DNA from 2 places in the Exiguobacterium sp. s183 genome. Region 1 is predicted to be linked to the other one. Evidence: riboswitches for the same ligand, from Rfam matches in the RefSeq annotation. Region 1 holds a riboswitch; the other holds the start of a gene.

What was found. Region 1 has a riboswitch for S-adenosylmethionine ahead of KNP62_RS12970 (methionine ABC transporter ATP-binding protein). Riboswitches for the same ligand answer to the same signal wherever they lie in the genome.
Region 2: linked by a shared signal. The riboswitch ahead of metK (methionine adenosyltransferase) and the one ahead of KNP62_RS12970 (methionine ABC transporter ATP-binding protein) in region 1 are both predicted to bind S-adenosylmethionine.

Annotation. Positions count from the first base shown of each region.
Region 1 is NZ_JACSKN010000006.1:6,895-18,464, forward strand. Features, by position in the region: gene KNP62_RS12940 (cysteine desulfurase) at 1-240, opposite strand, end outside; gene sufD (Fe-S cluster assembly protein SufD) at 242-1,510, opposite strand; gene sufC (Fe-S cluster assembly ATPase SufC) at 1,523-2,284, opposite strand; gene KNP62_RS12955 (MDR family MFS transporter) at 2,463-3,677, opposite strand; gene KNP62_RS12960 (MetQ/NlpA family ABC transporter substrate-binding protein) at 3,778-4,611, opposite strand; gene KNP62_RS12965 (methionine ABC transporter permease) at 4,642-5,304, opposite strand; gene KNP62_RS12970 (methionine ABC transporter ATP-binding protein) at 5,294-6,322, opposite strand; SAM riboswitch class I at 6,400-6,506, opposite strand; gene KNP62_RS12975 (thioredoxin family protein) at 6,957-7,214, opposite strand; gene KNP62_RS12980 (PTS sugar transporter subunit IIC) at 7,395-8,450, shown strand; gene gcvH (glycine cleavage system protein GcvH) at 8,496-8,879, opposite strand; gene KNP62_RS12990 (arsenate reductase family protein) at 8,928-9,281, opposite strand; gene KNP62_RS12995 (hypothetical protein) at 9,329-10,060, opposite strand; gene KNP62_RS13000 (acyl-CoA dehydrogenase family protein) at 10,150-11,570, opposite strand, start outside.
Region 2 is NZ_JACSKN010000001.1:44,322-55,891, reverse strand. Features, by position in the region: gene mnmM (tRNA 5-(aminomethyl)-2-thiouridylate-methyltransferase MnmM) at 1-181, shown strand, start outside; gene KNP62_RS00275 (alpha/beta hydrolase) at 213-926, opposite strand; gene KNP62_RS00270 (GNAT family N-acetyltransferase) at 1,015-1,485, opposite strand; gene KNP62_RS00265 (hypothetical protein) at 1,650-2,171, shown strand; gene metK (methionine adenosyltransferase) at 2,214-3,422, opposite strand; SAM riboswitch class I at 3,555-3,674, opposite strand; gene pckA (phosphoenolpyruvate carboxykinase (ATP)) at 3,997-5,568, shown strand; gene KNP62_RS00250 (alpha/beta hydrolase family protein) at 5,585-6,349, opposite strand; gene ytkD (RNA deprotection pyrophosphohydrolase) at 6,330-6,803, opposite strand; gene KNP62_RS00240 (glucose-6-phosphate isomerase) at 6,903-8,255, opposite strand; gene KNP62_RS00235 (iron-containing alcohol dehydrogenase) at 8,362-9,525, opposite strand; gene KNP62_RS00230 (Gfo/Idh/MocA family protein) at 9,600-10,592, opposite strand; gene yugI (S1 domain-containing post-transcriptional regulator GSP13) at 10,694-11,086, opposite strand; gene KNP62_RS00220 (lysine N(6)-hydroxylase/L-ornithine N(5)-oxygenase family protein) at 11,284-11,570, opposite strand, start outside.

The DNA of each region.
Region 1 (11,570 bases):
CGCATGGATGAACGAGCGGACGCGTTCGCGTGCTCCTTCATACGCATCCGTTGCTTGCGTCCCGAGCGTATGGACGCCACGATGCACGTTCGAATGGTTGCGACGATAATAGTCCTCGATCGCCTCGATGACAGCGAGCGGCTTTTGTGAGCTCGCCGCGCTATCAAGATAAACGAGCGGGTGTCCATTGATTTCCTGATCTAAAATCGGAAACTGTTCACGAATCGAGGCGTTCAACATCTTAACGTACTTTCCCTTCGATGACTTCGCGGAGACGGTCTTTGACCGAATCGATTGCGAGTTCTTCGACGACAGGCGTCAAGAATCCGTGGATGATTAAACGCTCTGCCTCTTGGCGAGACAAACCACGGCTCATCAAGTAGTACAATTGAACATCATCGACACGGCCAACTGATGCCGCGTGACCTGCCATAACATCATCTTCATCGATGAGAAGAATCGGGTTGGCATCCCCACGTGCTTTTTCAGAGAGCATCAAGACGCGCTCTGTTTGAACACCGTTCGATTTTGACGCACCGTGGTGAATCATCGATGTTCCGCTGAAGATCGCAGTGGCTGCGTCTTTTTGGACACCGTGAATCAAGATGAACCCTTCAGATGCTTTTCCGAAGTGGTCGGTACGGATGTTGAAGTTTTGTTTTTGTGCACCGCGACCGATTGTCACAGCTTTTGTATCCGAATATGTGTTATCACCGACGAGGTGAGTCTTCGTCTCGACGACCGAGTTTCCGTCGTTCATGTGACCGAGCGCCCAATCGAGGCGACCATTCGCATAGACGACACCGCGACGGTTCATGAACGTGAGGGCAGATTCAGCGAGCTGATCGACACCACCGAAGACGACTTTCGCGTTCTCTCCAGCGAATACTTCCGTCACGACGTTGACCGTGTGCGGTTCGTTCGTACCAGAAAGGAAGTTTTCGATGTATGTCACTTCACTACCTTCGTCAGCGACGAGAATCGTGTGGTGATAGAGGGCACCGTTCGCCTGTTCCATCGTGAAGATCGCTTGAAGCGGATCTTTCAACTGTGTGTTTTTCGGTACGTAGATGAACGCCCCACCGTTTGTGAGGGCAGCATTCAACGCCGAAAGACGTTCTTCATCGACACGTACGCCTTCCGTCATGAAGTATTTCTCAACGAGCTCTGGATGTTGCTCCATCGCTTCTTTGATTCCCATGAATAAGACGCCTTCTGGCATCGACAATTCGTTATAGACGACATGACCGTTGCGTTCAACGAGCACGTTTGTCCGGTGGTCTCCGAGAAGTGATTCGATGTCAGCTGTCAAACCGTCTTTCGGTTCGAGATTGACATCACCCGCTGCGAAGTCCCACTTATCAATCTTAATCTTTTCAACTTTTGGCAAAGCAAGTGTCGGCGCAAGTTCTGCTGCCTCTTTACGACGGTTGACCATCCATGCTGGTCCGCCGAGCGCTTCTGCACGTGCCGACAACGCTTGTGCATCCAATTCAAATTGTACGGTCATCGTACAGCCTCCTTACGCTTCTGTGTCTACTGTCATTCCGAGATCTTGCTTCACCCAGTCGTAACCTTCTGCCTCGAGTCGTTGTGCGAGCTCTTTGCCACCAGACATGACGATTTTTCCGTCCATCATGATGTGTACGAAGTCTGGCTCGATATAGTTGAGGAGACGCTGATAGTGCGTGATGATCAAGCAACCGAACTCTTCTGAACGCATTTCGTTGACGCCTTTTGCGACAACTTTGAGCGCATCGATATCAAGACCTGAGTCGATTTCATCCAAGATGGCGATGTTCGGTTGAATCATCATCATTTGAAGAATCTCGTTACGTTTCTTCTCACCGCCTGAGAATCCTTCGTTTAAATAGCGGTGTGCCATTTCTGAAGGGATTTCGAGAAGTTCCATCTTCGCATCGAGTTCACGGATGAACTTCATAAGCGAGATTTCTTGACCTTCTTCACGACGTGAGTTGATTGCTGAACGCAAGAAGTCTGCGTTTGTCACACCACTGATTTCAGCCGGGTATTGCATTGCAAGGAACATCCCTGCTTGTGCGCGCTCGTCGACTTCCATCTCGAGGACATCTTCGCCGTTTAATTCGACGCTTCCCCCAGTGACCTCATAAAGTGGATGACCCATGAGTGCTGATGCGAGTGTTGATTTACCAGTCCCGTTTGGACCCATGATGGCATGAATTTCGCCACCTTTAATTTCTAGGTTAAGACCTTTGACAATCTCTTTTCCTTCGATTGAGACGCGGAGGTCATCAATTTTCATTTGTGGTACGTTAGACATTCGGATACCCCTTCCGTATTTTCTCGCCATAGTGAATGGCGTAGATTAGATATATTCTAATCTTAGACTAGTCATTTTTTTATTTCAAGCGACTCACCTTAGAATTCATTCTCAATAGAATGATAAAAGTTGAGAATGCTAATAGTAGGAAATCAAGACATTATCCGGCATTCTCTTCGACGAGTGCGAGGACGGCTTTCCGCTCTCGTACTGCGGCCGCGAAGAAGAAGGCACCACATCCCGTTAAGAGCGCCAAACTTCCGAAAACCGGAAGCGATGATTGGCCAAACGTATCCAGTAACACCCCACCGATAATCGGTCCGATTGTCTGACCGAGTGACGTCAATCCCATCGCCCCAAAATAAGTTCCCCGTAAATGTTCAGGAGCTAGTTCATCCGTCAATACGTCCGTCATCGTGAACATCAACACCTCGCCGACCGTGAAGATGGCCATCGCAACGAACAATACCCACTCCACCGTCGCAAATCCGATGAGTAAGAGTCCCAACGACAACGTCGAAATCCCGAAAAAGAGTGACTTGATCGGAGAGACACGAATCCCGAAACGCATAATCGGATATTGGACGATGAGAACCGTGATGGCGTTCGTCGTCAATAAGTAGGCGAATAATCTCGAGCCTTCTTCTAATCCATCGCGTAGCGCGATGAATTGCGGGAGCGTCGAATTGAACTGGCTATAACCGATAATCGCGAAGATCATCCCGATGATGACCGCACGGAATGTCCGGTCGTCTCGTAGGACGCGAAACGTCTCCGTCAAACGTGGCCGTGCCTTGACCCCATCCCCCTCTTTAAACGGATACTTATAAAACAAGATCGAGATGATAATTCCATACAATATGTACACTGCCGTCACAACAAAGAATGCGGTCTTCACACCGGTGAGCGACAAGACGACCGCTAAGAGTGGCCCGATGGCCGCGGCGATATTGATCATAAAGTAACGGACGTTATAGACGATGACCCGTTGGTCTGCCTGCGTCGTGTCACTGATGAGTGCGCGTGAAGCCGGTTCTAAGAAAGATCGCGACATGCCCATCAAGATCGATAGCATATAAAACCAAAACAGATCGGTCGCAAGCGCAAGGCCAGCGAACGTGACGGCATTGAGCACAATCCCAATCAGCATGAGTTGTTTTCGCCCATATCGGTCAGAGAGTGTCCCCCCAAAGAAGCTCATGAACAGACCCGAAAGTGCCGTCACGGCAAAGATCGTTCCAATCACACTCGCCGAAAATCCGAGCGTGGCCAGATAGATCGCAAAAAATGGCATGACGAAAAACGTCGCCAGTCGTGCAAAAAACGTCCCGAACAGGACGCCCCACGTCAGTGGATGAATCTGTCTGAGCTTCATCCAAATCCCCCCTTTTCTTTCATATATGTAGTGTACTTCTCTTTATGAAAGAACACTAGACAAAAAAAGACCCAGGGGATGATCCCTGAGTCGAGACTGCTTATTGTTTTACCGGTACAACCGCACCTTTGTATTCGTCTAAGATCCACTGTTGTGTCTCTTCAGAAGTCAATACTTCGAGGAGTGCCTTGACGCGCTCATCTTCTTCGTCCCCTTCACGTGTGACGATCAAGTTGACGTATGGTGAGTCTTCGCCTTCAAGTGCGATGGCATCTTCAAGTGGGTTGAGACCTGCATCGATTGCGTAGTTCGTGTTGATGAGAACCGCATCGCCTTCTCCGTTGTTGTAAGCTGTCGGAAGAAGTGCTGCTTCAACGTCCGTCTTGAATTTCAAGTCTTTCGGGTTGTCGACGATGTCAGAGACAGTTGCATCGACTGTTTTGCCTTCAGCAAGTGTGATGAGACCTTCTGATTGGAGCATCGTGAGGATACGCCCGTGGTCAGCGACCGATGAACTCATGATGATTTCTGCGCCTTCAGGAAGTTCGTCGAGCGATTTGTATTTTTGTGAGTACACACCGATTGGCTCGATGTGAACGCCACCCGCAGATGCGAATTTATAGTCTTTGTTTTCAGCCATTTGTGACTCAAGGTACGGCTCGTGTTGGAAGTAGTTCGCATCGAGCTCACCGCTTGCGAGCGTCTTGTTCGGAAGCACGTAGTCTTGGAACTTCTTGATTTCGAGTTTGTAGCCCTTTGCTTCATATTCTTCTTGTACGTGCTCTAAAATCTCAGCGTGCGGTACGTTCGACGCACCGACAATCAATGTTTTTTCATCGCCAGAACCTGTTTCTGCCTCTTCCCCGCCGCAAGCCGCGAGAACTGTGAATGCTGATAAAGCTGTCAATCCGAGTACTGTTTTCCAAGTTTTCATCATGAATCCCTCCAAATGGTATATGTGTTATTAAGCTGAACGTTTATCAATTTTTGTGACGAGTCGGTCACCGATGAACTGGATGACGAACACGATGATCAAGATGAGCACCGTCGCCACGAACGTGACGTCGTTTTGTGAGCGTTGGAAGCCTTCCAAGAAGGCCAAGTTCCCGAGTCCGCCGCCTCCGACGACGCCGGCCATCGCCGTATAACCGACGATTGCAACGATGGTCACTGTGAGTCCTGAAACGATTGCCGGAAGTGCTTCCGGAATCAAGACTTTGTAGATGATTTGCCATTTCGTCGCGCCCATCGATTCCGCTGCCTCAATGACACCGCGGTCGACTTCACGAAGGGCAAGTTCGACCATACGGGCGTAGAACGGTGCAGCTCCGATGATGAGTGCCGGAAGCGCCGCCGTCGAACCGAGCATGGTACCGAGCAGGAACAACGTGAACGGGATGAGTAAAATGATTAAGATGATGAACGGGATCGAACGAAATACGTTGACGATCGCGCTGACGAAGACGTAAATTGGACGATTCTTCAATAATAGCGATTCGTTTGTAATATAAAGAATCAAACCTAAAGCGAGTCCAATCACAAACGTCGCGACACCCGCGACGAGCGTCATGTATAACGTCTCCCATGTCTGTTCCATCATGATTTGCCAGTCTACGTTAGGAAACATCGCTTTCCACCTCCACTTCTACTGATTGCGAACGAATCGACGCGATGGCGCGTTCGATTTCTCGTGCTTCCCCAATCAATTGGATGAATAGCGTGCCGAGCGCACCGACTTGTGACTGAGTCACGTTCCCGCCGATGATGTTGAATCCGATGTCGTGCGTCTTAAGGACATCAGACAAAATCGGTTGTTCTGCCGTTTCGTTCAAGAATTTCAATTTGACGATTTGCCCACTCGGATAGCGTGCTTTCAAATGTTCGAACGTGAGCGACAGATCGTCGACCGCCCCAATTTGTTTCACGAATTCTTTCGTGATCGGCTGCTCCGGATGTTGGAACACATCAGAGACTTGACCCGTCTCGACAACTTTCCCTGCCTCCATCACGGCGACGCGATGACAAATCTTTTGGATAACGTGCATTTCATGCGTGATGAGGACGATTGTCAATCCGAGCTTCTTATTGATGCTGACGAGCAGTTCAAGAATCGAATCCGTCGTCTTCGGATCGAGCGCGCTTGTCGCTTCGTCACAGAGGAGCACCTCTGGATTTGTAGCGAGCGCGCGGGCAATCCCTACTCGCTGTTTTTGACCGCCGGATAATTGTGACGGATAGCTATCTTCGCGACCTGATAGTCCGACGAGCTCGACGAGTTCCTGAACCCGACGTTTCCGCTCACTTGCCGGAACCCCGATCAATTCGAGTGGGAAGCTGATGTTTTCTGCGACCGTGCGCGACCACAGAAGGTTAAAGTGCTGGAAGACCATCGAGACGTTCTTGCGAACCCCTCGTAATTCTTTCGGGCTGAGCTTCGTGAGCTCACTCCCGGCGACCTCTATTTCACCGCTAGACGGTGATTCGAGACGGTTGAGTAATCGGATGAGCGTCGACTTCCCCGCCCCCGAATATCCGATTATTCCAAAAATTTCACCGCGATCAATCGTTAGTGACACATCATCCACCGCCTGGACACGACCATTCTTCGTATCGAACCATTTGGCGACGTTTCGTAGTTGAATCAATTCCTTTCCCTCCTGACAACAAAAAAAGCGCGCACGTTTGAGCAAACGTGCGCACTTTATCGTACGGACAACGATTGCTCTCATCTGTCAAGGTTTCTCACCTTGCTGGAATTAGCACCATTTCGGATTGCTCCGCGGTTGCTGGGCGTCATAGGGCCAGTCCCTCAGCCTCTCTTGATAAGAGTGTTGTGTATTCGATTAGCTTTATCATAGCGACAGCTTTTTCTGCTGTCAAATCATTTTTTCAAAAAAATCAAAAAAAGGTGCCGTCCGAGGACGACACAGAACGTAGCACCTTGAGTCACGGAAGGACAGCCCATAGATGAAAATCTTTTGCCCGTTCAAGATTTACATCCTTATATGGGGGAGATTCACCAATCATCACTCGATCTTGACTTGGACCGTGCGATTATACGGAACGTCTTTCTTCGCTTGATTTTTTTGGGGGACAATCGAAGGGAAGACTGACGTGTATTCGTATAAAGGTAGCATCGGCTTCATCAAAACGTCTTGATGTCGGGAATATCGCGTCCTATTTTGTGTTCAAGTAAGATGTTGTAATGAATATACCATTCGTGAACTTTCTGTGTCAACTGATTATTTAAAATTTTCAGATTATTCTAATGTTCCTCTCTCACTTCACGAAAGAGAGGACGTGTTGAACGTTTTGAAAGGCATAAAGGCGATCCCGAACCTCGCCATTTTCAAGCTTTAACAACGCTGGGACGCTCATCACCTGATAGGCTTCAAGCTCGTTTGGGATATAGTTCGCATCGCGCTTTTCAATCTGAATTTCAGGGTCGACCGCCTCGACGACCGTCAACATTTTCTCCGCGACAGCGCATGTACCACACATTGGCGCGTATATATATAAGAATCCGTCTGTAATCATTTTTCTCACCTCTCCTGTCATTATAATGGTCGTTCGAGTCACGTTCAAAAATCGTGCTCTCGTGAAATTTCAGAATTTTTCAATGATTCTCTTGACTCTTCTGTCTGATAGGAATAATATGGATTCTAACTTTATCGCTTTTGTACATAACAGCAAAGAAGAAGGACAGGTGAATGAATGATGACGGAACAGGCAACAGGTACGACAAAGCAATTTACGATGAACGTCTTAAACGGTCTCAGCATGGCGATTCTGATCGCCCTCATCCCGAGTGCGCTGCTCGGCGAACTCACGAAAGCTATACTCCCTTATTTTCCGTCTCTTCAATTCATATTGGATGCGACGACGATTGCGATGCGCCTCCTCCCGGCCATTATCGGTCTTGCCGTCGCGATGCAGTTCGGACGATCGATTTTAGAGGCTGGAACAATCGCCATCGCAACCTATGTCGGCAGTGGCGCCGTTCGAATTAACGAAGGTGCGTTTGTGATGGCCGGAATCGGTGACGTGATCACAGCCGGTGTGACCGCTGCGATCGCTACGATTCTCGTCATGAAGCTCGCCCCACATTTGAAGACGTATACCGTCATCGTCATGCCGATGACAGTCATTGTCGTCGCAGGCGGCATCGGTGCCTTCTTATTGACGTATATTTCACAGATCACGACATACATCGGATACCTCATCATGACGATGACGGATCTTCAACCGGTTCTCATGGGCATCCTGATCGCGATGGCGTTCTCGCTCATCATCGTCTCGCCGATTTCGACTGTCGGGATCGCAACGGCCATCAGTCTATCAGGCGTTGCAGCCGGTGCGGCAAACCTCGGCGTCGTCGCCGCTGGGTTCGGTCTCGCCATCGCGGGTTGGCAGGCGAACGCGACCGGTACATCGATCGCCCACTTCCTCGGGTCACCGAAGATTCAAATGGCAAACTTCGTCCGACGCCCGATTATGATGCTTCCGATTTTGGCGAATGCGGCCATCCTCGGTGCGCTCGCTGGTATATTAAGAATCGAGGGGACTCCAATCAGCGCAGGGTTTGGCGTATCTGGACTCATCGGACCGGTAAACGCGCTACAACTCATGCCGGGCGGATTCGCCTTGTTCAACGTACTTCTCGTGATCGTCTTGTTCGGGCTTATTCCAGTCGGACTCGGGATTTTCTTCTATCGTGTGTTCGAACGGACGACGCTCGTCAAATCAGACCACTACCGTCTTGATTTCGAGTAAGCATTAAAAAAGCCGGCTTCTCCAATTAGGAGAGGCCGGTTTTACTTATCCTTGAATCATCGCTTCATATTCTTCTGCAGACATGAGCTTGTCGAGGTCTGACTCTTCCGTCAACTCAACTTCGATCATCCATGCATTTTCAAACGGTGACTCGTTGACGAGTTCTGGAGAATCTGCAAGGTCCTCGTTCACTGCTGTGATGCGTCCTGATACTGGCGCATACAACTCAGAGACCGTCTTCACTGATTCGACTGAACCGAATGGCTCGTCGAGCAAAATCGTACCGTCAACTTCTGGGAGTTCCACAAACACGATATCCCCTAGTTCGCTCTGTGCGAAATCCGTGATGCCGATGCGGGCTTTCGTTCCGTTCACTTCTACCCACTCATGTTCTTTCGAATAACGTAAATTTGCTGGTACTTTGCTCATCCTAACTTCCCCCTCAAATAAATTAGACTCACATCTGTATTATAGCACTTAGCCCCAAACGTCCGTAAAGGACTTTTCTGAAAATCCGACCGTCGTTTTTTCACCATTTGTGACGATTGGACGCTTCAAAAGCATACCATTGCTTGATAATAGCTCAAGTTGTTCGTCTTCTGATAGATTTGGCAGCTTGTCTTTGATGCCTTCGTTCCGATACACTTGCCCGCTCGTGTTGAAGAATTTCTTAAGCGGTAAGTCCGATTGTTTCCACAGCTCGGCGAGTTCTTCTTTCGTCGGTGTCGATTCGACGATATGAACGTATGTATAATCGACGCCTTGCTCTTTCAACCATTTTTCTGCTTTTTTACACGTACTGCATGGTGGATAGCCGTATAGTGTCACCATCTGTTCATCACCTCTTTCATCAATGTAGCATATCTAGAGAAATCAATTCACGTCTCAAGCAACCGTTCGATCTCTCGTTTCATCGTCGGATTGACGGAATGTCGCTCTTCCATAAAGCGAAGGATGACCGCTGCCGCTTCGCTTGACCTGCCGTATCCTAATACCCCGCCTGACAGGAAAGGAATCATCTCTGGATGTCTCGTCTCGACCCGACGTGTCGGGTTGAACGGGTCTCCTTGTCCACCGAGCGCCTTCAAGACGTTTTGTACTGCCGCGACTTGGACGAGTTCGAACCCGGCGAGCATCTCGCCCCGACGTTCCCGAAGCAAGCCGACATATAGGTTCGTCAATGCTTCTTCATAGTAGTAAGCCGTCGCTTCACGCGCGATCTCAAGACGCGGTGTCGCGAACACGTCGAGTGCTTCGTCCCGTCGCCAGACGACGCGTCCTGGTGTATAGGCGATCGCTGCGAGTTCATGTACTTCAAAGACGGCGAATTCACCGTAGATGCCATCGTGATACATGATCTTATGTCCGTCTTTCGTGTTTTGAAACTGATAGTGAAGCGGTTCGACTTCAAGCCAGTCGAGTCGGTCGATAAAGCGTGCCTTCTGTCCATCCTCGACAATCAAAAAGAAATCGAGGTCCGAGTAATCATCCAACCGCTCCGTTTCTTGTCCAATCGACCCTAATGCAAGCAGCATCAGCGTCCCTTCGTGTGCGGCAACCGATTCTCCGATTTGTTCCATTCGTTCAAGCAATCTATCGCGTGTTCTCATCGTCTCTCCCCCTCGTTTCTATTGTACGTGGCAGAGGTCAAAAAAAGAAAGGGCCGACCGCGTCCGGTCCACCCTTTCTGTCGATTGAATTACACGATAAACTTGTTCGCTTTGATGAGGCTCGCAGCGACTTCACGCTTCGTCCCGATCACATTGATCGGCTGATAGCGGCTGAACTTCTTCATTGCCGAGAGAAGCATGCGCTGCTCGTCACCAGACGCCGCTGCATACAACACTTCTTTCGCCATGAGTTCGACTTGTTTGAACACTTGTTCTGCAAAGATTTCTGTATAGCGGACTTTGAGAGTGTTCTTCTCTTCGCCTGTGCGTGCGATCGCCTTGTCTGTACGAGCGATGGCTGCTTCAAGCGCATAGATAGCACTGATCATGTCTGCAATCTTCGCCAAGATTTCTTGTTCGTTTTGAAGGTCTTGTTGGTACTTCTGAACCGCTGTACCTGCGACCATCAAGTTGATCTTCTTCATGTTCGAAAGGAGCATCTTCTCGCGTGCGAGCGGTGAGCCGTCCAATTCTTGCGGCATGTAGCTCATGAGCTCTTTTTGAAGTTTTTGTGCTTCTGCGAGGAGCGGCAATTCACCTTTCATCGCTTTCTTGAGAAGTGTACCCGGAACGATCAAACGGTTGATCTCGTTCGTTCCTTCAAAGATGCGGTTGATGCGTGAGTCACGATAGAGGTTTTCGACTTCATACTCTGCCATGAATCCGTATCCACCATGGATTTGAACTGCTTCGTCGACAACGTAGTCGAACGTTTCAGAAGCGAATACTTTGTTGAGTGAGCATTCGATCGCATATTCAGCAATCGCTTGTGCCACTTTTGATCCGTCGCGCATGTTCTCGTCACCAAGTGCGTCGAGGCTATCTTGGAACAAGCCGCCCGTGCGATACACTGAGCTTTCCATCGCATAGATGTTCGCTGCCATCGTTGCCAATTTCTCTTGGATGAGTGGGAATTGGCTGATCGGTGTCTTGAACTGCTTGCGCTCGTTCGCATATTGTACCGAGAGGTCGAACGCACGTTTTGATGAACCGACTGCACCGACTGCAAGTTTGTAACGACCGACGTTCAAGATGTTGAAGGCGATGACGTGACCTTTTCCGACTTCACCGAGAAGGTTGTCGACTGGTACTTCGACATCTTCAAGGATGAGCGTACGTGTCGACGATCCCTTGATCCCCATCTTCTGCTCTTCTGCGCCAGTTGAGACTCCTTTGAAGTCACGCTCGACGATGAAAGCACTGAACTTGTCGCCATCAATTTTTGCGTAGACGACGAAGACGTTCGCAAAGCCAGCGTTTGTGATCCATTGCTTCTCACCGTTCAAGACGTAGTGCGTGCCCGCTTCGTTCAAGACAGCCGTCGTTTTCGCACCGAGGGCGTCCGACCCTGAGCCTGGCTCCGTGAGCGCGTAAGCCGCGATCCATTCCCCTGTCGCGAGTTTCGGCAAGTACTTGTGCTTTTGCTCTTCTGATCCGAAGAAGACGATCG
Region 2 (11,570 bases), on a different contig from region 1:
CGTCGGTGGCGTCATCGTCATCGTCATTTATCACGGACATGAGAGCGGAAAAGTCGAACGGGATGAAGTGCTTCAATACGTGGAGTCGCTTGACCAAAAACAGGCTGGCGTCCTCCGCTACGGTTTCATCAACCAAATCAATCATCCCCCATTCATCGTGGCGATTGAAAAACGCGCATAAGCAAAAGGCGGCTCATTCGAGTCGCCTTCTGTCATTCTTGAATCAATTCATAAAACGTCATCAATGTCTCCGCAAACTTGGTATTCAAACGTTCATATCCAAAATGCGGGAAACCTTCCAACCGACGGATGTACACTTGATCCCCACCAATCTTCCGGCAGACGTTTAACGTCAACTTCACGTCCGCAAATTGATCGTCTGGTGCATAGAAACAAGCAAGTGGAAGTCGTGGTAAGTGCTTCTTCTCTTCTTGATGTTCCACGATCTCTTCTTCAATCTCACGATATTGCGCATACGTAATCTCACCGAAGCGTGACGATTCCTCGCCTCCACCAGTGAATGTCATCATCCCGAGCGGCAAGTCTGGGCGGAAACGATCGACAGCACTCGCGACGACTTGTTTCAATCCGCCGATTTGACGAGTGGCATGCCAATCAAATAAAGGAGAGATATACGTCAAACTCCCAAGCGGCACATCATACTCTTGCAAGAGTCGGTTCGTGAAAAGTGCCCCAAGACTGAATGCCACGACATGGATCGGTAGTTTGTATTCCCCTGCCTCACGTAACGCTCGCTTAATAAGCTGTTTATGGTCATCTGCCGTCAATCCGACCGATTGGTCACGGACGACAATTACCTCGTACTCGTCTTGGAGTCGGCGAATAAAGTTCTCACTAATCCGAGACGTGAACTGTAGCGGGTACACGATGACGATGACCCCTTTTCGTGCTTCTTCATATGTCATGCTGCCGTCACCTCATTTATGGACTATGTATATTGTATCAAAAAAACATCAGCCGCAACTGATGTTTGAAGAAAATCCGTCTGGAGGCTTAGCTCGGATGATATCGTAAATGAATGAGTTCCATCGGTTGGTCGTATACCTCTTCTTGGATCCGATTCACTTCTTTAAACGATTGATGCAAAAGGAAGGCAATCGCTTGGTCATTTGAATTTTCAACGTACACTTCCATCGGTTGTGTTTTTTTCGATTGGAGATAGTTTAAAAAGGCTGCCCCATATCCGTTCCGGTGAAAATCAGGATGAAGATAAAGTCGAAGCATCTCCCACATGTCACCGCGATCGATGGCATGACAAAATCCGATGACATCTTCTTCGAACTCGCCGACGATAAAATATTGCTCTCGTGCTTCTTCACTCGAATTGATCGCTCGAACAATCTCTTCTTGTCGATAAGCGCGCTCCATTGCTTTCAAACGATTCAAATCATCCTCTGAAATCGTCGCAAGTGCGATCGTTCGAATTAATGCTGCATCTTCTGGAACTGCTTCCCTCATGTTCATGACAGCTTCCCCCTTTTGGCCAATCTATTTGTATCATTCCCTATCGTCACGTTTTTATCCTGCCATTCGTTTCTTTTTCATGACGATTCATAAGAAAACGTTATGTCCGCAATCGACTAGGGTATAACACTAGCAATGCCAATCACATGAAGGAGTGGAACAACATGACACCAAAATTAGAGCATGACCCGAAAGTCGAACAAACAGAGAATCCGAACCGTCAATTTGACCAAATGGATGCAGGAGGTCCAAAAATCAGCGTTGTGACCGGGATGTTACTCGGTGCCCTCGTCGGTGGTCTCCTCGCCTTACTTAGCTCTTCGAATCGGGAGCAGACGAAACAATCGCTTACGAATGCAAAATCTTCGGTCGGAGGCATCGTGAATGAGGTCAAACAAGATCCAGCCGGTAAGGCATCTCAAGTCATTGAACAAGTGAAGACCGCTTCTGGCAAGATTCAGGAAGTGACTACAGACGTTCAAAACGTATATGAAAAAGTCGTCGGTGAAGTCGATACGGTCAAAGAAGACGTCAATAAAATCGTCGAGACGGCCCAAGAAGCCAAATCAGATTTACAAGACATCGGTGAAAAAGTCGTCGAAGCGAAGGATACCGCGCTTGGACAAGAAAACACTTCAACTGATTCGTCATCGAATGATCATAAACAGACACCTCCAACGACTTGAACCTAAAAAACGACCTTTCCGCGGAAAGGTCGTTTTTGTTGATTACGCGAAACGCTTCGCGCCTTCTTCAAGAACTGCTGCTTTATCTGTTTGCTCCCATGGGAGTTCGATATCTGTACGACCGAAGTGACCGTAAGCTGCTGTTTGTTTGTAGATTGGACGGCGAAGGTCAAGCATCTTGATGATGCCTGCTGGACGGAGGTCGAAGTTCTCACGAACGAGTTCAACGAGCTCTGTTTCGCTCAATTTACCAGTGCCGAACGTATCGACAGCGATTGATACTGGATGTGCTACCCCAATCGCGTAAGCGAGTTGAACTTCTGCTTTATCCGCAAGTCCTGCTGCAACGATGTTTTTCGCTACATAACGAGCTGCGTATGCTGCTGAACGGTCAACTTTTGTAGGATCTTTACCAGAGAATGCGCCACCGCCGTGACGTGCGTATCCACCGTACGTATCGACGATGATTTTACGTCCTGTAAGACCTGCATCTCCTTGTGGTCCACCGATTACGAAGCGACCAGTCGGGTTGATGAAGTATTTTGTTTCAGCATCGATGAGTTCAGCCGGGATGACTGCTTCGATGACATACTTTTTCAAGTCTTCTTGAATTTGCTCGAGCGTGATCTCTTCTGCGTGTTGTGTCGAGATGACGATTGTATCGATGCGAACAGGGTTGTTGTCCTCATCGTACTCAACCGTTACTTGCGTCTTACCATCCGGACGGAGGTATTCAAGCGTACCGTTCTTACGAACTTCAGCAAGACGACGTGATAATTTGTGCGCCAATGAGATCGGGAGCGGCATGAGTTCAGGTGTCTCGTTTGTCGCGTATCCGAACATGAGACCTTGGTCCCCAGCACCGATTGCATCGAGTTCCTCTTCAGTCATCTGACCTTCACGTGCTTCGAGAGCTTGGTCAACACCTTGCGCGATGTCTACTGATTGCTCGTCAATCGACGTCAAGACTGCACATGTTTCTGCATCGAAACCATATTTCGCACGTGTGTATCCGATTTCACGGATTGTTTCACGGACAACTTTCGGGATATCCACGTAAGTTGACGTTGTGATTTCACCAGCTACGAGTACAAGACCCGTTGTGACAGACGTTTCTGCCGCAACACGGGCATTCGGGTCTTCCGCTAAAATGGCATCCAAAATCGAGTCAGAGATCTGATCACAAATTTTATCTGGATGTCCTTCAGTAACCGACTCTGAAGTAAAAAGTCGACGGTTCAATTTTGACATTCAAAAAACCTCCTATAATAAGGGTGATATGTGGACGGTACTCGTTCCCCTTACGCGTTGCTTTGGGACGGTAATGAAAAAAACCTCCCCCGATGACATACATGGGGAAAGGTTGAATCGTTCTTCCTTACCCTCTTATCGTTCGAAGCTAATGGCTTCGCTTCAGGATAGCACCTTTTCCGCACAAGACTTCATGTCGGACGGTTGCTGGGCTTCGTAGGGCCTTGTTCCCTCCACCGCTCAGAATAAGAGTATCCGTTACGAAAACCATCATATAAATGACGCTCGATTATGTCAAGGGAATCGAACGAATTCGTTAAAGTTTTCACTGACTTGCAAAACATTTCTGTTTGTGAATCGTCAAACATTTTTTTAATTCGTTTCTGTTTTTAAACACCTTGTGATAAGAGAATGTGATAAACTGTCTTTGTAAGAAAGCGCTTACTCAGAGAGAAGAAACGCTTGTGTTTAATTAGTGTGTCACATATAATTAAAAATGTCATACTGATTAATCGTAATCGCGGAAGTATGCGGATTTCATCCACATCTATTTAGGGGAAAGGTGGGATTCAGGATGGCGACAACGCTCCTGAAAATCGAAGAATTAATTAATGGTGCCGACATGAAACGGAACTTGACGGTTCCAGAACTGGTGGAAGAAGCCATCCAAAATGGGGAAGGTGTACTGACAAAAGACGGGGCTTTATCTGTCAGCACCGGTGCTTTTACCGGACGGTCACCGAAAGACAAATTCGTCGTCCAAGATGAAGTCAGCAACAACCTTGTCGATTGGGGAAAAGTGAACCAACCGATCGCGGAAGAGAAGTTTTCAGCACTTCTCGACAAAGTACTGAACCATTTAGAAAAGAAAGACAAACTTTATTACCTCGAAGCGTCTGCTGGTGCCGATGAGCACTATACGTTACCGGTCCGTGCCATTACGGAATATGCATGGCATAGTCTATTCGCAAAACAACTGTTTTTACGCGAATGGCCAACGAAAGGTGCGTTCGACCCGTTCACTGTAATTTATGCACCGAGTTATAAAGCCGACCCTGCAGTGGATGGCACGAACTCAGAGACGTTCATTCTCGTTTCATTCGCTAAGCGCACCATTCTGATCGGGGGAACAGAGTACGGTGGCGAAATTAAAAAATCAATCTTCTCCGTCATGAATTTCTTGTTACCTGAACAAAACGTCTTATCGATGCACTGTTCGGCAAACGTCAACGATGCAAATGAAACGGCACTCTTCTTCGGATTGTCGGGAACTGGGAAGACGACACTTTCAGCTGATCCACAGCGCCACTTAATCGGAGACGATGAGCATGGATGGTCACCGGATGGGGTCTTCAACATTGAAGGCGGTTGCTACGCGAAGACGATTAACCTTTCGCGTGAGAACGAACCACAAATCTATGATGCAATCCGTTTCGGTTCATTGATTGAAAACGTCGTATTGAATGAAGATCGTACGCCGGACTACAAGAACATCTCCTTGACTGAAAATACGCGTGCGGCATATCCGATCGAATTCATCGACAACGCGATGCTCCCATCACGTGCCGGTCATCCAAATACGATCGTCTTCTTGACGGCCGATGCGTATGGTGTCTTGCCACCGATCAGCAAACTGACGAAAGAACAGGCGATGTATCACTTCTTGTCTGGTTATACGTCTAAGCTTGCTGGTACAGAGCGTGGTGTCACAGAACCACAAGCAACGTTCTCGACTTGCTTCGGTTCACCGTTCCTTCCGCTCGCTCCAGAGCGTTATGCGGATATGCTCGGTAAATTGATTGAAGAGCACGATGTAGATGTCTACCTCGTCAATACGGGCTGGACAGGTGGAGCATACGGCGAAGGTTCACGTATGAAACTCGCCTATACGCGTGCGATGGTCAATGCCGCCGTCAACGGCCAGCTCCGTGATGTGGAGACGATGAAACATGACATTTTCAATGTCGAGATTCCTGTAGCCATCGATGGTGTACCGAGCGACGTGCTCAATCCGCGAGATACGTGGAGCGACCCAGCTCGTTACGATGTCGAAGCAAAAGCACTCGCCATGAAATTTAAAGAAAACTTCACTCGCTTCACGAAAGCAAGTGAGTCCGTCATCGCAGCCGGACCACTCGTCATCTAACACAAAAAGCACTGACTCATCGAGTCAGTGCTTTTTCTTGTCGCAACATCCAATCCATCGCCTGTTCAGTTGTCTCCCATTTATCCCAAAACGGGAGCTGGTGACCGAACGGGAGAACCCAAAACTCTGCCTGCTTTCCTAATTTCTCGGCGACGGCCGTTGCATGACGTAAGCGAACTTGTTCATCGTCCGTGCCGTGAATGAGGAGTGTCGGGGCGACCCATTCCTTGTAAAGCGGCGAACGGTCGACATACGCAGATTCTGCAGATTCGGGGTCTCCACCCGTCATCCGACGTAACATTTTCCGCATCGAACGCTGTTCCTCATACGTCCACTCGAGGTTTGTCACGCCAGCCCATGATGTAACCGTCGTGACCGGTCGTTCGGAAGCGAGCGAGAGGGCCATCATGCCCCCTCTTGAAAAGCCGAGAACGTGGACCGGTCGTCCGCTCATGTGGACACGGTCGAATAGCGAGAGCACATCCTCTAAGTCTTCTCCACCGAAGTCCTCTTTTCCAGTCCCGCCGTGATTGCCACGATAGACCGGGGCGACGACGTGAAAGCCCCGCGATGCAAATTGCATGAGACGTGGTAAACGGACATCCCCGATTCGAGCCGTTCCTCCTCGTAAGTACATCAACACTTGGCCGTTTGAACGTTTCGGCTCAATCGAATACGCCACGACCTCTTCCCCATCTGTCGTCGTATACCATCCTCGCGTTACCCGGTAACCCGCATAAGGTGGCAACACATCGATTCGGTCAAACCAGTTTTTGATCATAGAGAACCCTCATCGTTTCTGGTAGGACACGGTCTTTCATCATGAAGCTGTAGCGTGGATTGCGCAATAAGTTATCCGGCAAGGCATCGACCAGGACAGCCCCATCTGTCTCGTCAATGGCAGGATGATCCTCGAATCGCTCTATCTCCGCATAATAAATGTTTTTGATGACCGTATCGCCTCTACCTAGCACACGGTACTGTCCCAAATAGCGCAACGTTTTGACGACGCCACCGGTCTCTTCATACACTTCCCGGATGGCGGCATCATCCTCGTGTTCTCCTGGCTCGACTTTCCCACCTGGAAACTCGAGTCCGCGCTGTTTATGCTTCGTCAATACCCACTTGTCTTCATATCGGGCGACGACCCAGACGTGGAGCGGCGTGTCTGAGAACGGATAATGGGTGAAGCTTAACTCGACTTGATTATGATAGTAATCCTTGAATGTCTTCATAGTCCATCCCTTTCTTTCCCCTGTCTACTCTCACTTTACCTTGTCTTCACCCAGTTTCAAACAAAAAAATCGGTCCAACACGCGGACCGATTCGTTTTCTTATTGATTCAAACGTTTTTCGAGCTCTGCTTTTTGTTCTTCATAACCCGGTTTACCGAGTAACGCGAACATGTTCGCTTTGTAAGCTTCGACGCCTGGCTGGTTGAACGGGTTCACCCCAAGGATGTATCCGCTCATCGCACATGCTTTTTCGAAGAAGTAGAACAAGTAACCGAGGTGATACGGTGTCATCTCTGGCAATTCGACGACCAAGTTCGGTACATTGCCGTCAGTGTGTGCGAGAAGTGTTCCTTCTGTCGCCTTGTCGTTCACAAATTGAATCGTTTCGCCTGCGAGGAAGTTCAAACCGTCCAAATCTTGAGCGTCTTCTGGGACGTTCATCGAGTGACGGACTTCTTTCACACGAATTACCGTCTCGAACAAGTCACGACGACCTTCTTGGATGTATTGCCCCATCGAGTGGAGATCCGTCGAGAAGTCGACAGCCGCCGGGAAAATCCCTTTGTTGTCTTTTCCTTCTGATTCACCGTAAAGCTGTTTCCACCATTCTGACACGTAGTGAAGAGCTGGCTCATAGTTGACGAGCATCTCGATCGATTTGCCTTTCGCGTAAAGGGCGTTACGTACGACTGCATACTGATACGCTTCGTTTTCAGCCAATTCTGGTGAGCTGTAAGCGTTTTGTGCGTCGCGTGCACCTTCCATCAATGCATCGATATCAATTCCTGCAGCGGCAATCGGAAGAAGTCCGACTGGTGTGAGGACAGAGAAACGTCCACCGACATCATCTGGAATCACGAACGTCTCGTATCCTTCTGCGTCCGCAAGTGTCTTGAGTGCACCACGGGCACGGTCTGTCGTTGCATAGATCCGCTCACGCGCTCCATCTTGACCGTACTTGTCTTCCATGAACTGCTTGAGGACACGGAATGCAATCGCAGGTTCTGTCGTCGTTCCTGATTTCGAGATGACGTTGATTGAGACCTCTTTGCCTTCAAGTACTTGAAGCAACTCTCTCATATACGTTGAAGAGATATTGTGGCCCGCATAGAATACTTGTGGTGCCTTGCGCTCTTCTTTTGACAATACGTTGAAGAACGAATGTTGAAGCATTTCGATCGCTGCACGGGCACCGAGGTAAGATCCTCCGATTCCGACGACGACGAGAACGTCTGAATTCTCGCGAATTCGTTCCGCCGCAGCTTTGATTCGTGCGAACTCATCTTGATCGTATTCGGTCGGAAGATCGACCCACCCAAGAAAATCACTTCCGGCACCGCTCCGCTCGTGAATCACCGAGTGAAGGGTTTTTACCGTTTCTTGCATTTGGTCGATTTCGTGCTTCCCTACGAATGAGAGCGCGTTTGAATAATCGAAACGTACAGTTGACATGTCATTTCCTCCTTTAAATCGCTCGTAAAAGAGCCATACATGACCCATCATAAACGGAAACGCTAGATTCGTTCAATCATTATTGCAAAATAGGCAATAAATTGCCTTATTTGCTGAGTTCGAGGATATGCGCGACATCTTCACGTTCGAGTGTACGGAAACGACCGAATGCGCCACGTTTCATCGCAGAATCGAGAATCGCATCGAATGTCGACTCATCGATATCGTAGTCACGGAGTGAGTTTGGTGCACCGAGCTGGTCGAAGAATGCACGAATCGCTTCGATTGTACGTTTCCCAGTCTCCAAGTCGTTTTCACCTGGTTCCACATCGAATACTTCCGTACCGAGTCGGGCGAAACGTGCCGCGTTGTCTTCATCCAATACGTGCTCCATCCAACGTGGGAAGAGAATCGCGAGACCACCAGCGTGCGGGATATCGTGGACAGCCGATACAGCGTGCTCGATGTTGTGCGATGCCCAGTCACCAGAAGCACCCATTTGAAGGACGCCGTTCAACGCCATCGTACCTGAGAACAAGATGATGGCACGTAAATCGACGTTTTCTAAGTCGTTCACGAGTTTCGGTGCCGATTCAACGACTGCTTTCAAGACACCTTCTGTCATGCGTTCCTGTACTGGCGCATGGTTCGGGTGGAAGTATTGTTCGAAACAGTGGCTCATCATGTCGACAATACCGTAAATCGTCTGGTCTTTTGGAACCGAGACTGTATAACGTGGGTCAAGGATTGAGAATGTTGGGAAGACGAGTGGGTGACCCCAACCGAACTTCTCTTGTGTCTCCCAGTTCGTGATGACCGATCCTGAGTTCATTTCTGATCCTGTTGCCGCGAGTGTGAGGACCGTTCCAAATGGTACCGCCTCTGTCGGGATATGTTCGCGGAGCACGATGTCCCATGCATCCCCTTCATAAGGAATCGCTGCTGAAATGAGTTTCGTACAGTCGATGACGGAACCTCCGCCGACTGCGAGCAACGCATCGATGTTTTCTTCACGTGCAAATTTGACCGCACGACGTACTGTCTCAATACGCGGGTTCGGTTCGACGCCAGAGAAGTCTACGTATGAGATGCCTGCCTTTTCAAGCTCAGCCACGACTTCATCGTACGTTCCGTTCTTTTTGATGCTTCCGCCACCATAGACGAGCATCACTTTCTTCGCGTCGAGCGCGCCAAGTTCTTTCGATAATGTTTCGACTTGATGTGTACCGAAGATCAATTTCGTCGGGTTTTTGTATTCAAAGTTGTGCATGATTCATCCTCCTCGTAGAAATATGTAACACCTACACTATATACCCTGTTTTCAAAGAATGAAAAGTATCGTGCTTATGCGTAAATGCGATCGATGATGCGATGGAGTATGACGGCTTCCTCTGCTTGCCGATAGTTCGGTTCCTTTCGGCACGCTTCGAGAAACAGCTGAATTTGACGTTCATACGGATCATGCTCCGTCAAATAGGCAGGTCGTTCGTCAAACAACGCCCCATGTTTTTCAGTATGGAGCGTGAGCGGGAATAGACTTGCCCCAGCGTTCGTTCCCCGGCACTCGACACGCATCGCATCTTCTGCTTCGACATTGGCCATGTAACTGACGTCGAGCAACAAAGAAGCTCCTGTGTCGAAGGTGATCATCGCTCTCGCCGTGTCTTCGACAGACAGAGATTCATGGTCCCATTTGCCCATCAAGCCCACACCCGGACGATTCCCTAAATATTGCCCGACATGACCGACAATCTCTTTTGGTTCCGGATAACCCATCAAGTGAAGCGCGAGATCTAACATATGGACGCCGATATCGAGTAGTGCCCCTCCACCCTGAAGCTCTTTGTCCGTGAACACGCCCCATCCAGGAATGCCTCGTCGGCGAAGGGCAAGTGCCGTTGCCGCATAGATGTCCCCCATCTCTCCTGCGTCAATCATCCGTTTCAAGAGAACCGTGTCGGCACGATGCCGATAATGAAATCCATAATGGAGCGTCTTTCCCGCTCGTTTCGCTGCTTCTAACATCTCCACCGCTTCATCTTCCGATATGCCCGGAGGCTTTTCACAGAGCACATGGCATCCTGCTTCTAGTGCAAGAAGCACTTGCTCTTTATGTAAGGCGTTCGGCGTACAGATGCTGACCGCATCGAGCTGTTCGTGCGTGAGCATCTCTTCGACCGTTTCATAGACGTTCGAAATGTTAAACTGTCGTGCGACACGTTCACCGTTCGCCCGTGTCCGATTCATGACCGCTACCACATCCACCCCTGCTTTTACATAATTCGGAATGTGAGCACTCGTCGCAATCCCGCCCGTTCCAATGATGCCAATCTTCATCTAATCTCCCCCTATTCGAATTACAGTTTCGTCATAAGCCCCATCGATTCCTGTAAAACACAAAAAAGGTGACCCGTTTAGAACGGGTCACCTTGGAACACTTACTTCTTGAAGTTTGTGTTTTTGATCCAGTCTTCAAGTTTGTCTTTGAGTACTGTGAATCCTGGAGCTTCTTCTTGCTTGAAGTTTGAAGATGCTTCGTTGCGGCGTGGCGCACGACGAGCTGGCTTCGCAGACTTCTCGCGTTTTGGAGCTTCTTGAGTTGCTTTCATTGAAAGCTTGATCTTTTTAGAAGCTTCGTCCACTTCAAGGATTTTCACTTCAACTTCTTGACCAACTTGAACGTAATCGTTTACGTCTTTTACGTAGTCGTGTGAGATTTCTGAAATGTGTACAAGACCTTGAGTCTCGTCATCGAGTGCTACGAAAGCACCGAAAGGTTGAATTCCTGTTACTTTACCTGTTAATACTTGATCTTTTTCGTATTTTGCCATTACAAACAACTCCTATGCTAAATTCATCAACTTACTATAACATACTTTTTTCGATAAAGTGTACAAATTAGTAAAAAAGATTATTTTTGACGTGTTGTTATGTTTTAAAGTCGAAGCGCGGGGTAAATACAAATCAAGCAAGACTTCAAGTATTCCCCCCTGATTCCGCTAGGCGACTCGCCTAGCCCTTTTTTTGTTCAAAACGTCGTGAACGGCTTTTGATGGCGAATCGGATAGATCGTTTCTCCAGCCATTTCGTTCAACATCACCGCATTTCGATAGACGGCCATCCCTAGATTCGTTGCTGCGGGGCCATGGGAATGCTCCAAATTCGTGTGCGTGAACAGTTTCCCTTTCAATGATTCGCTCATGACCACTTCGTACGTATCATGAACAGCCCACTCACTCTCTGCTTCCCAGACAATCGGGAGCTTCTCGACCCAAGATGGGATTACCGGGCGATACCCTGTCGCCACAACGACGA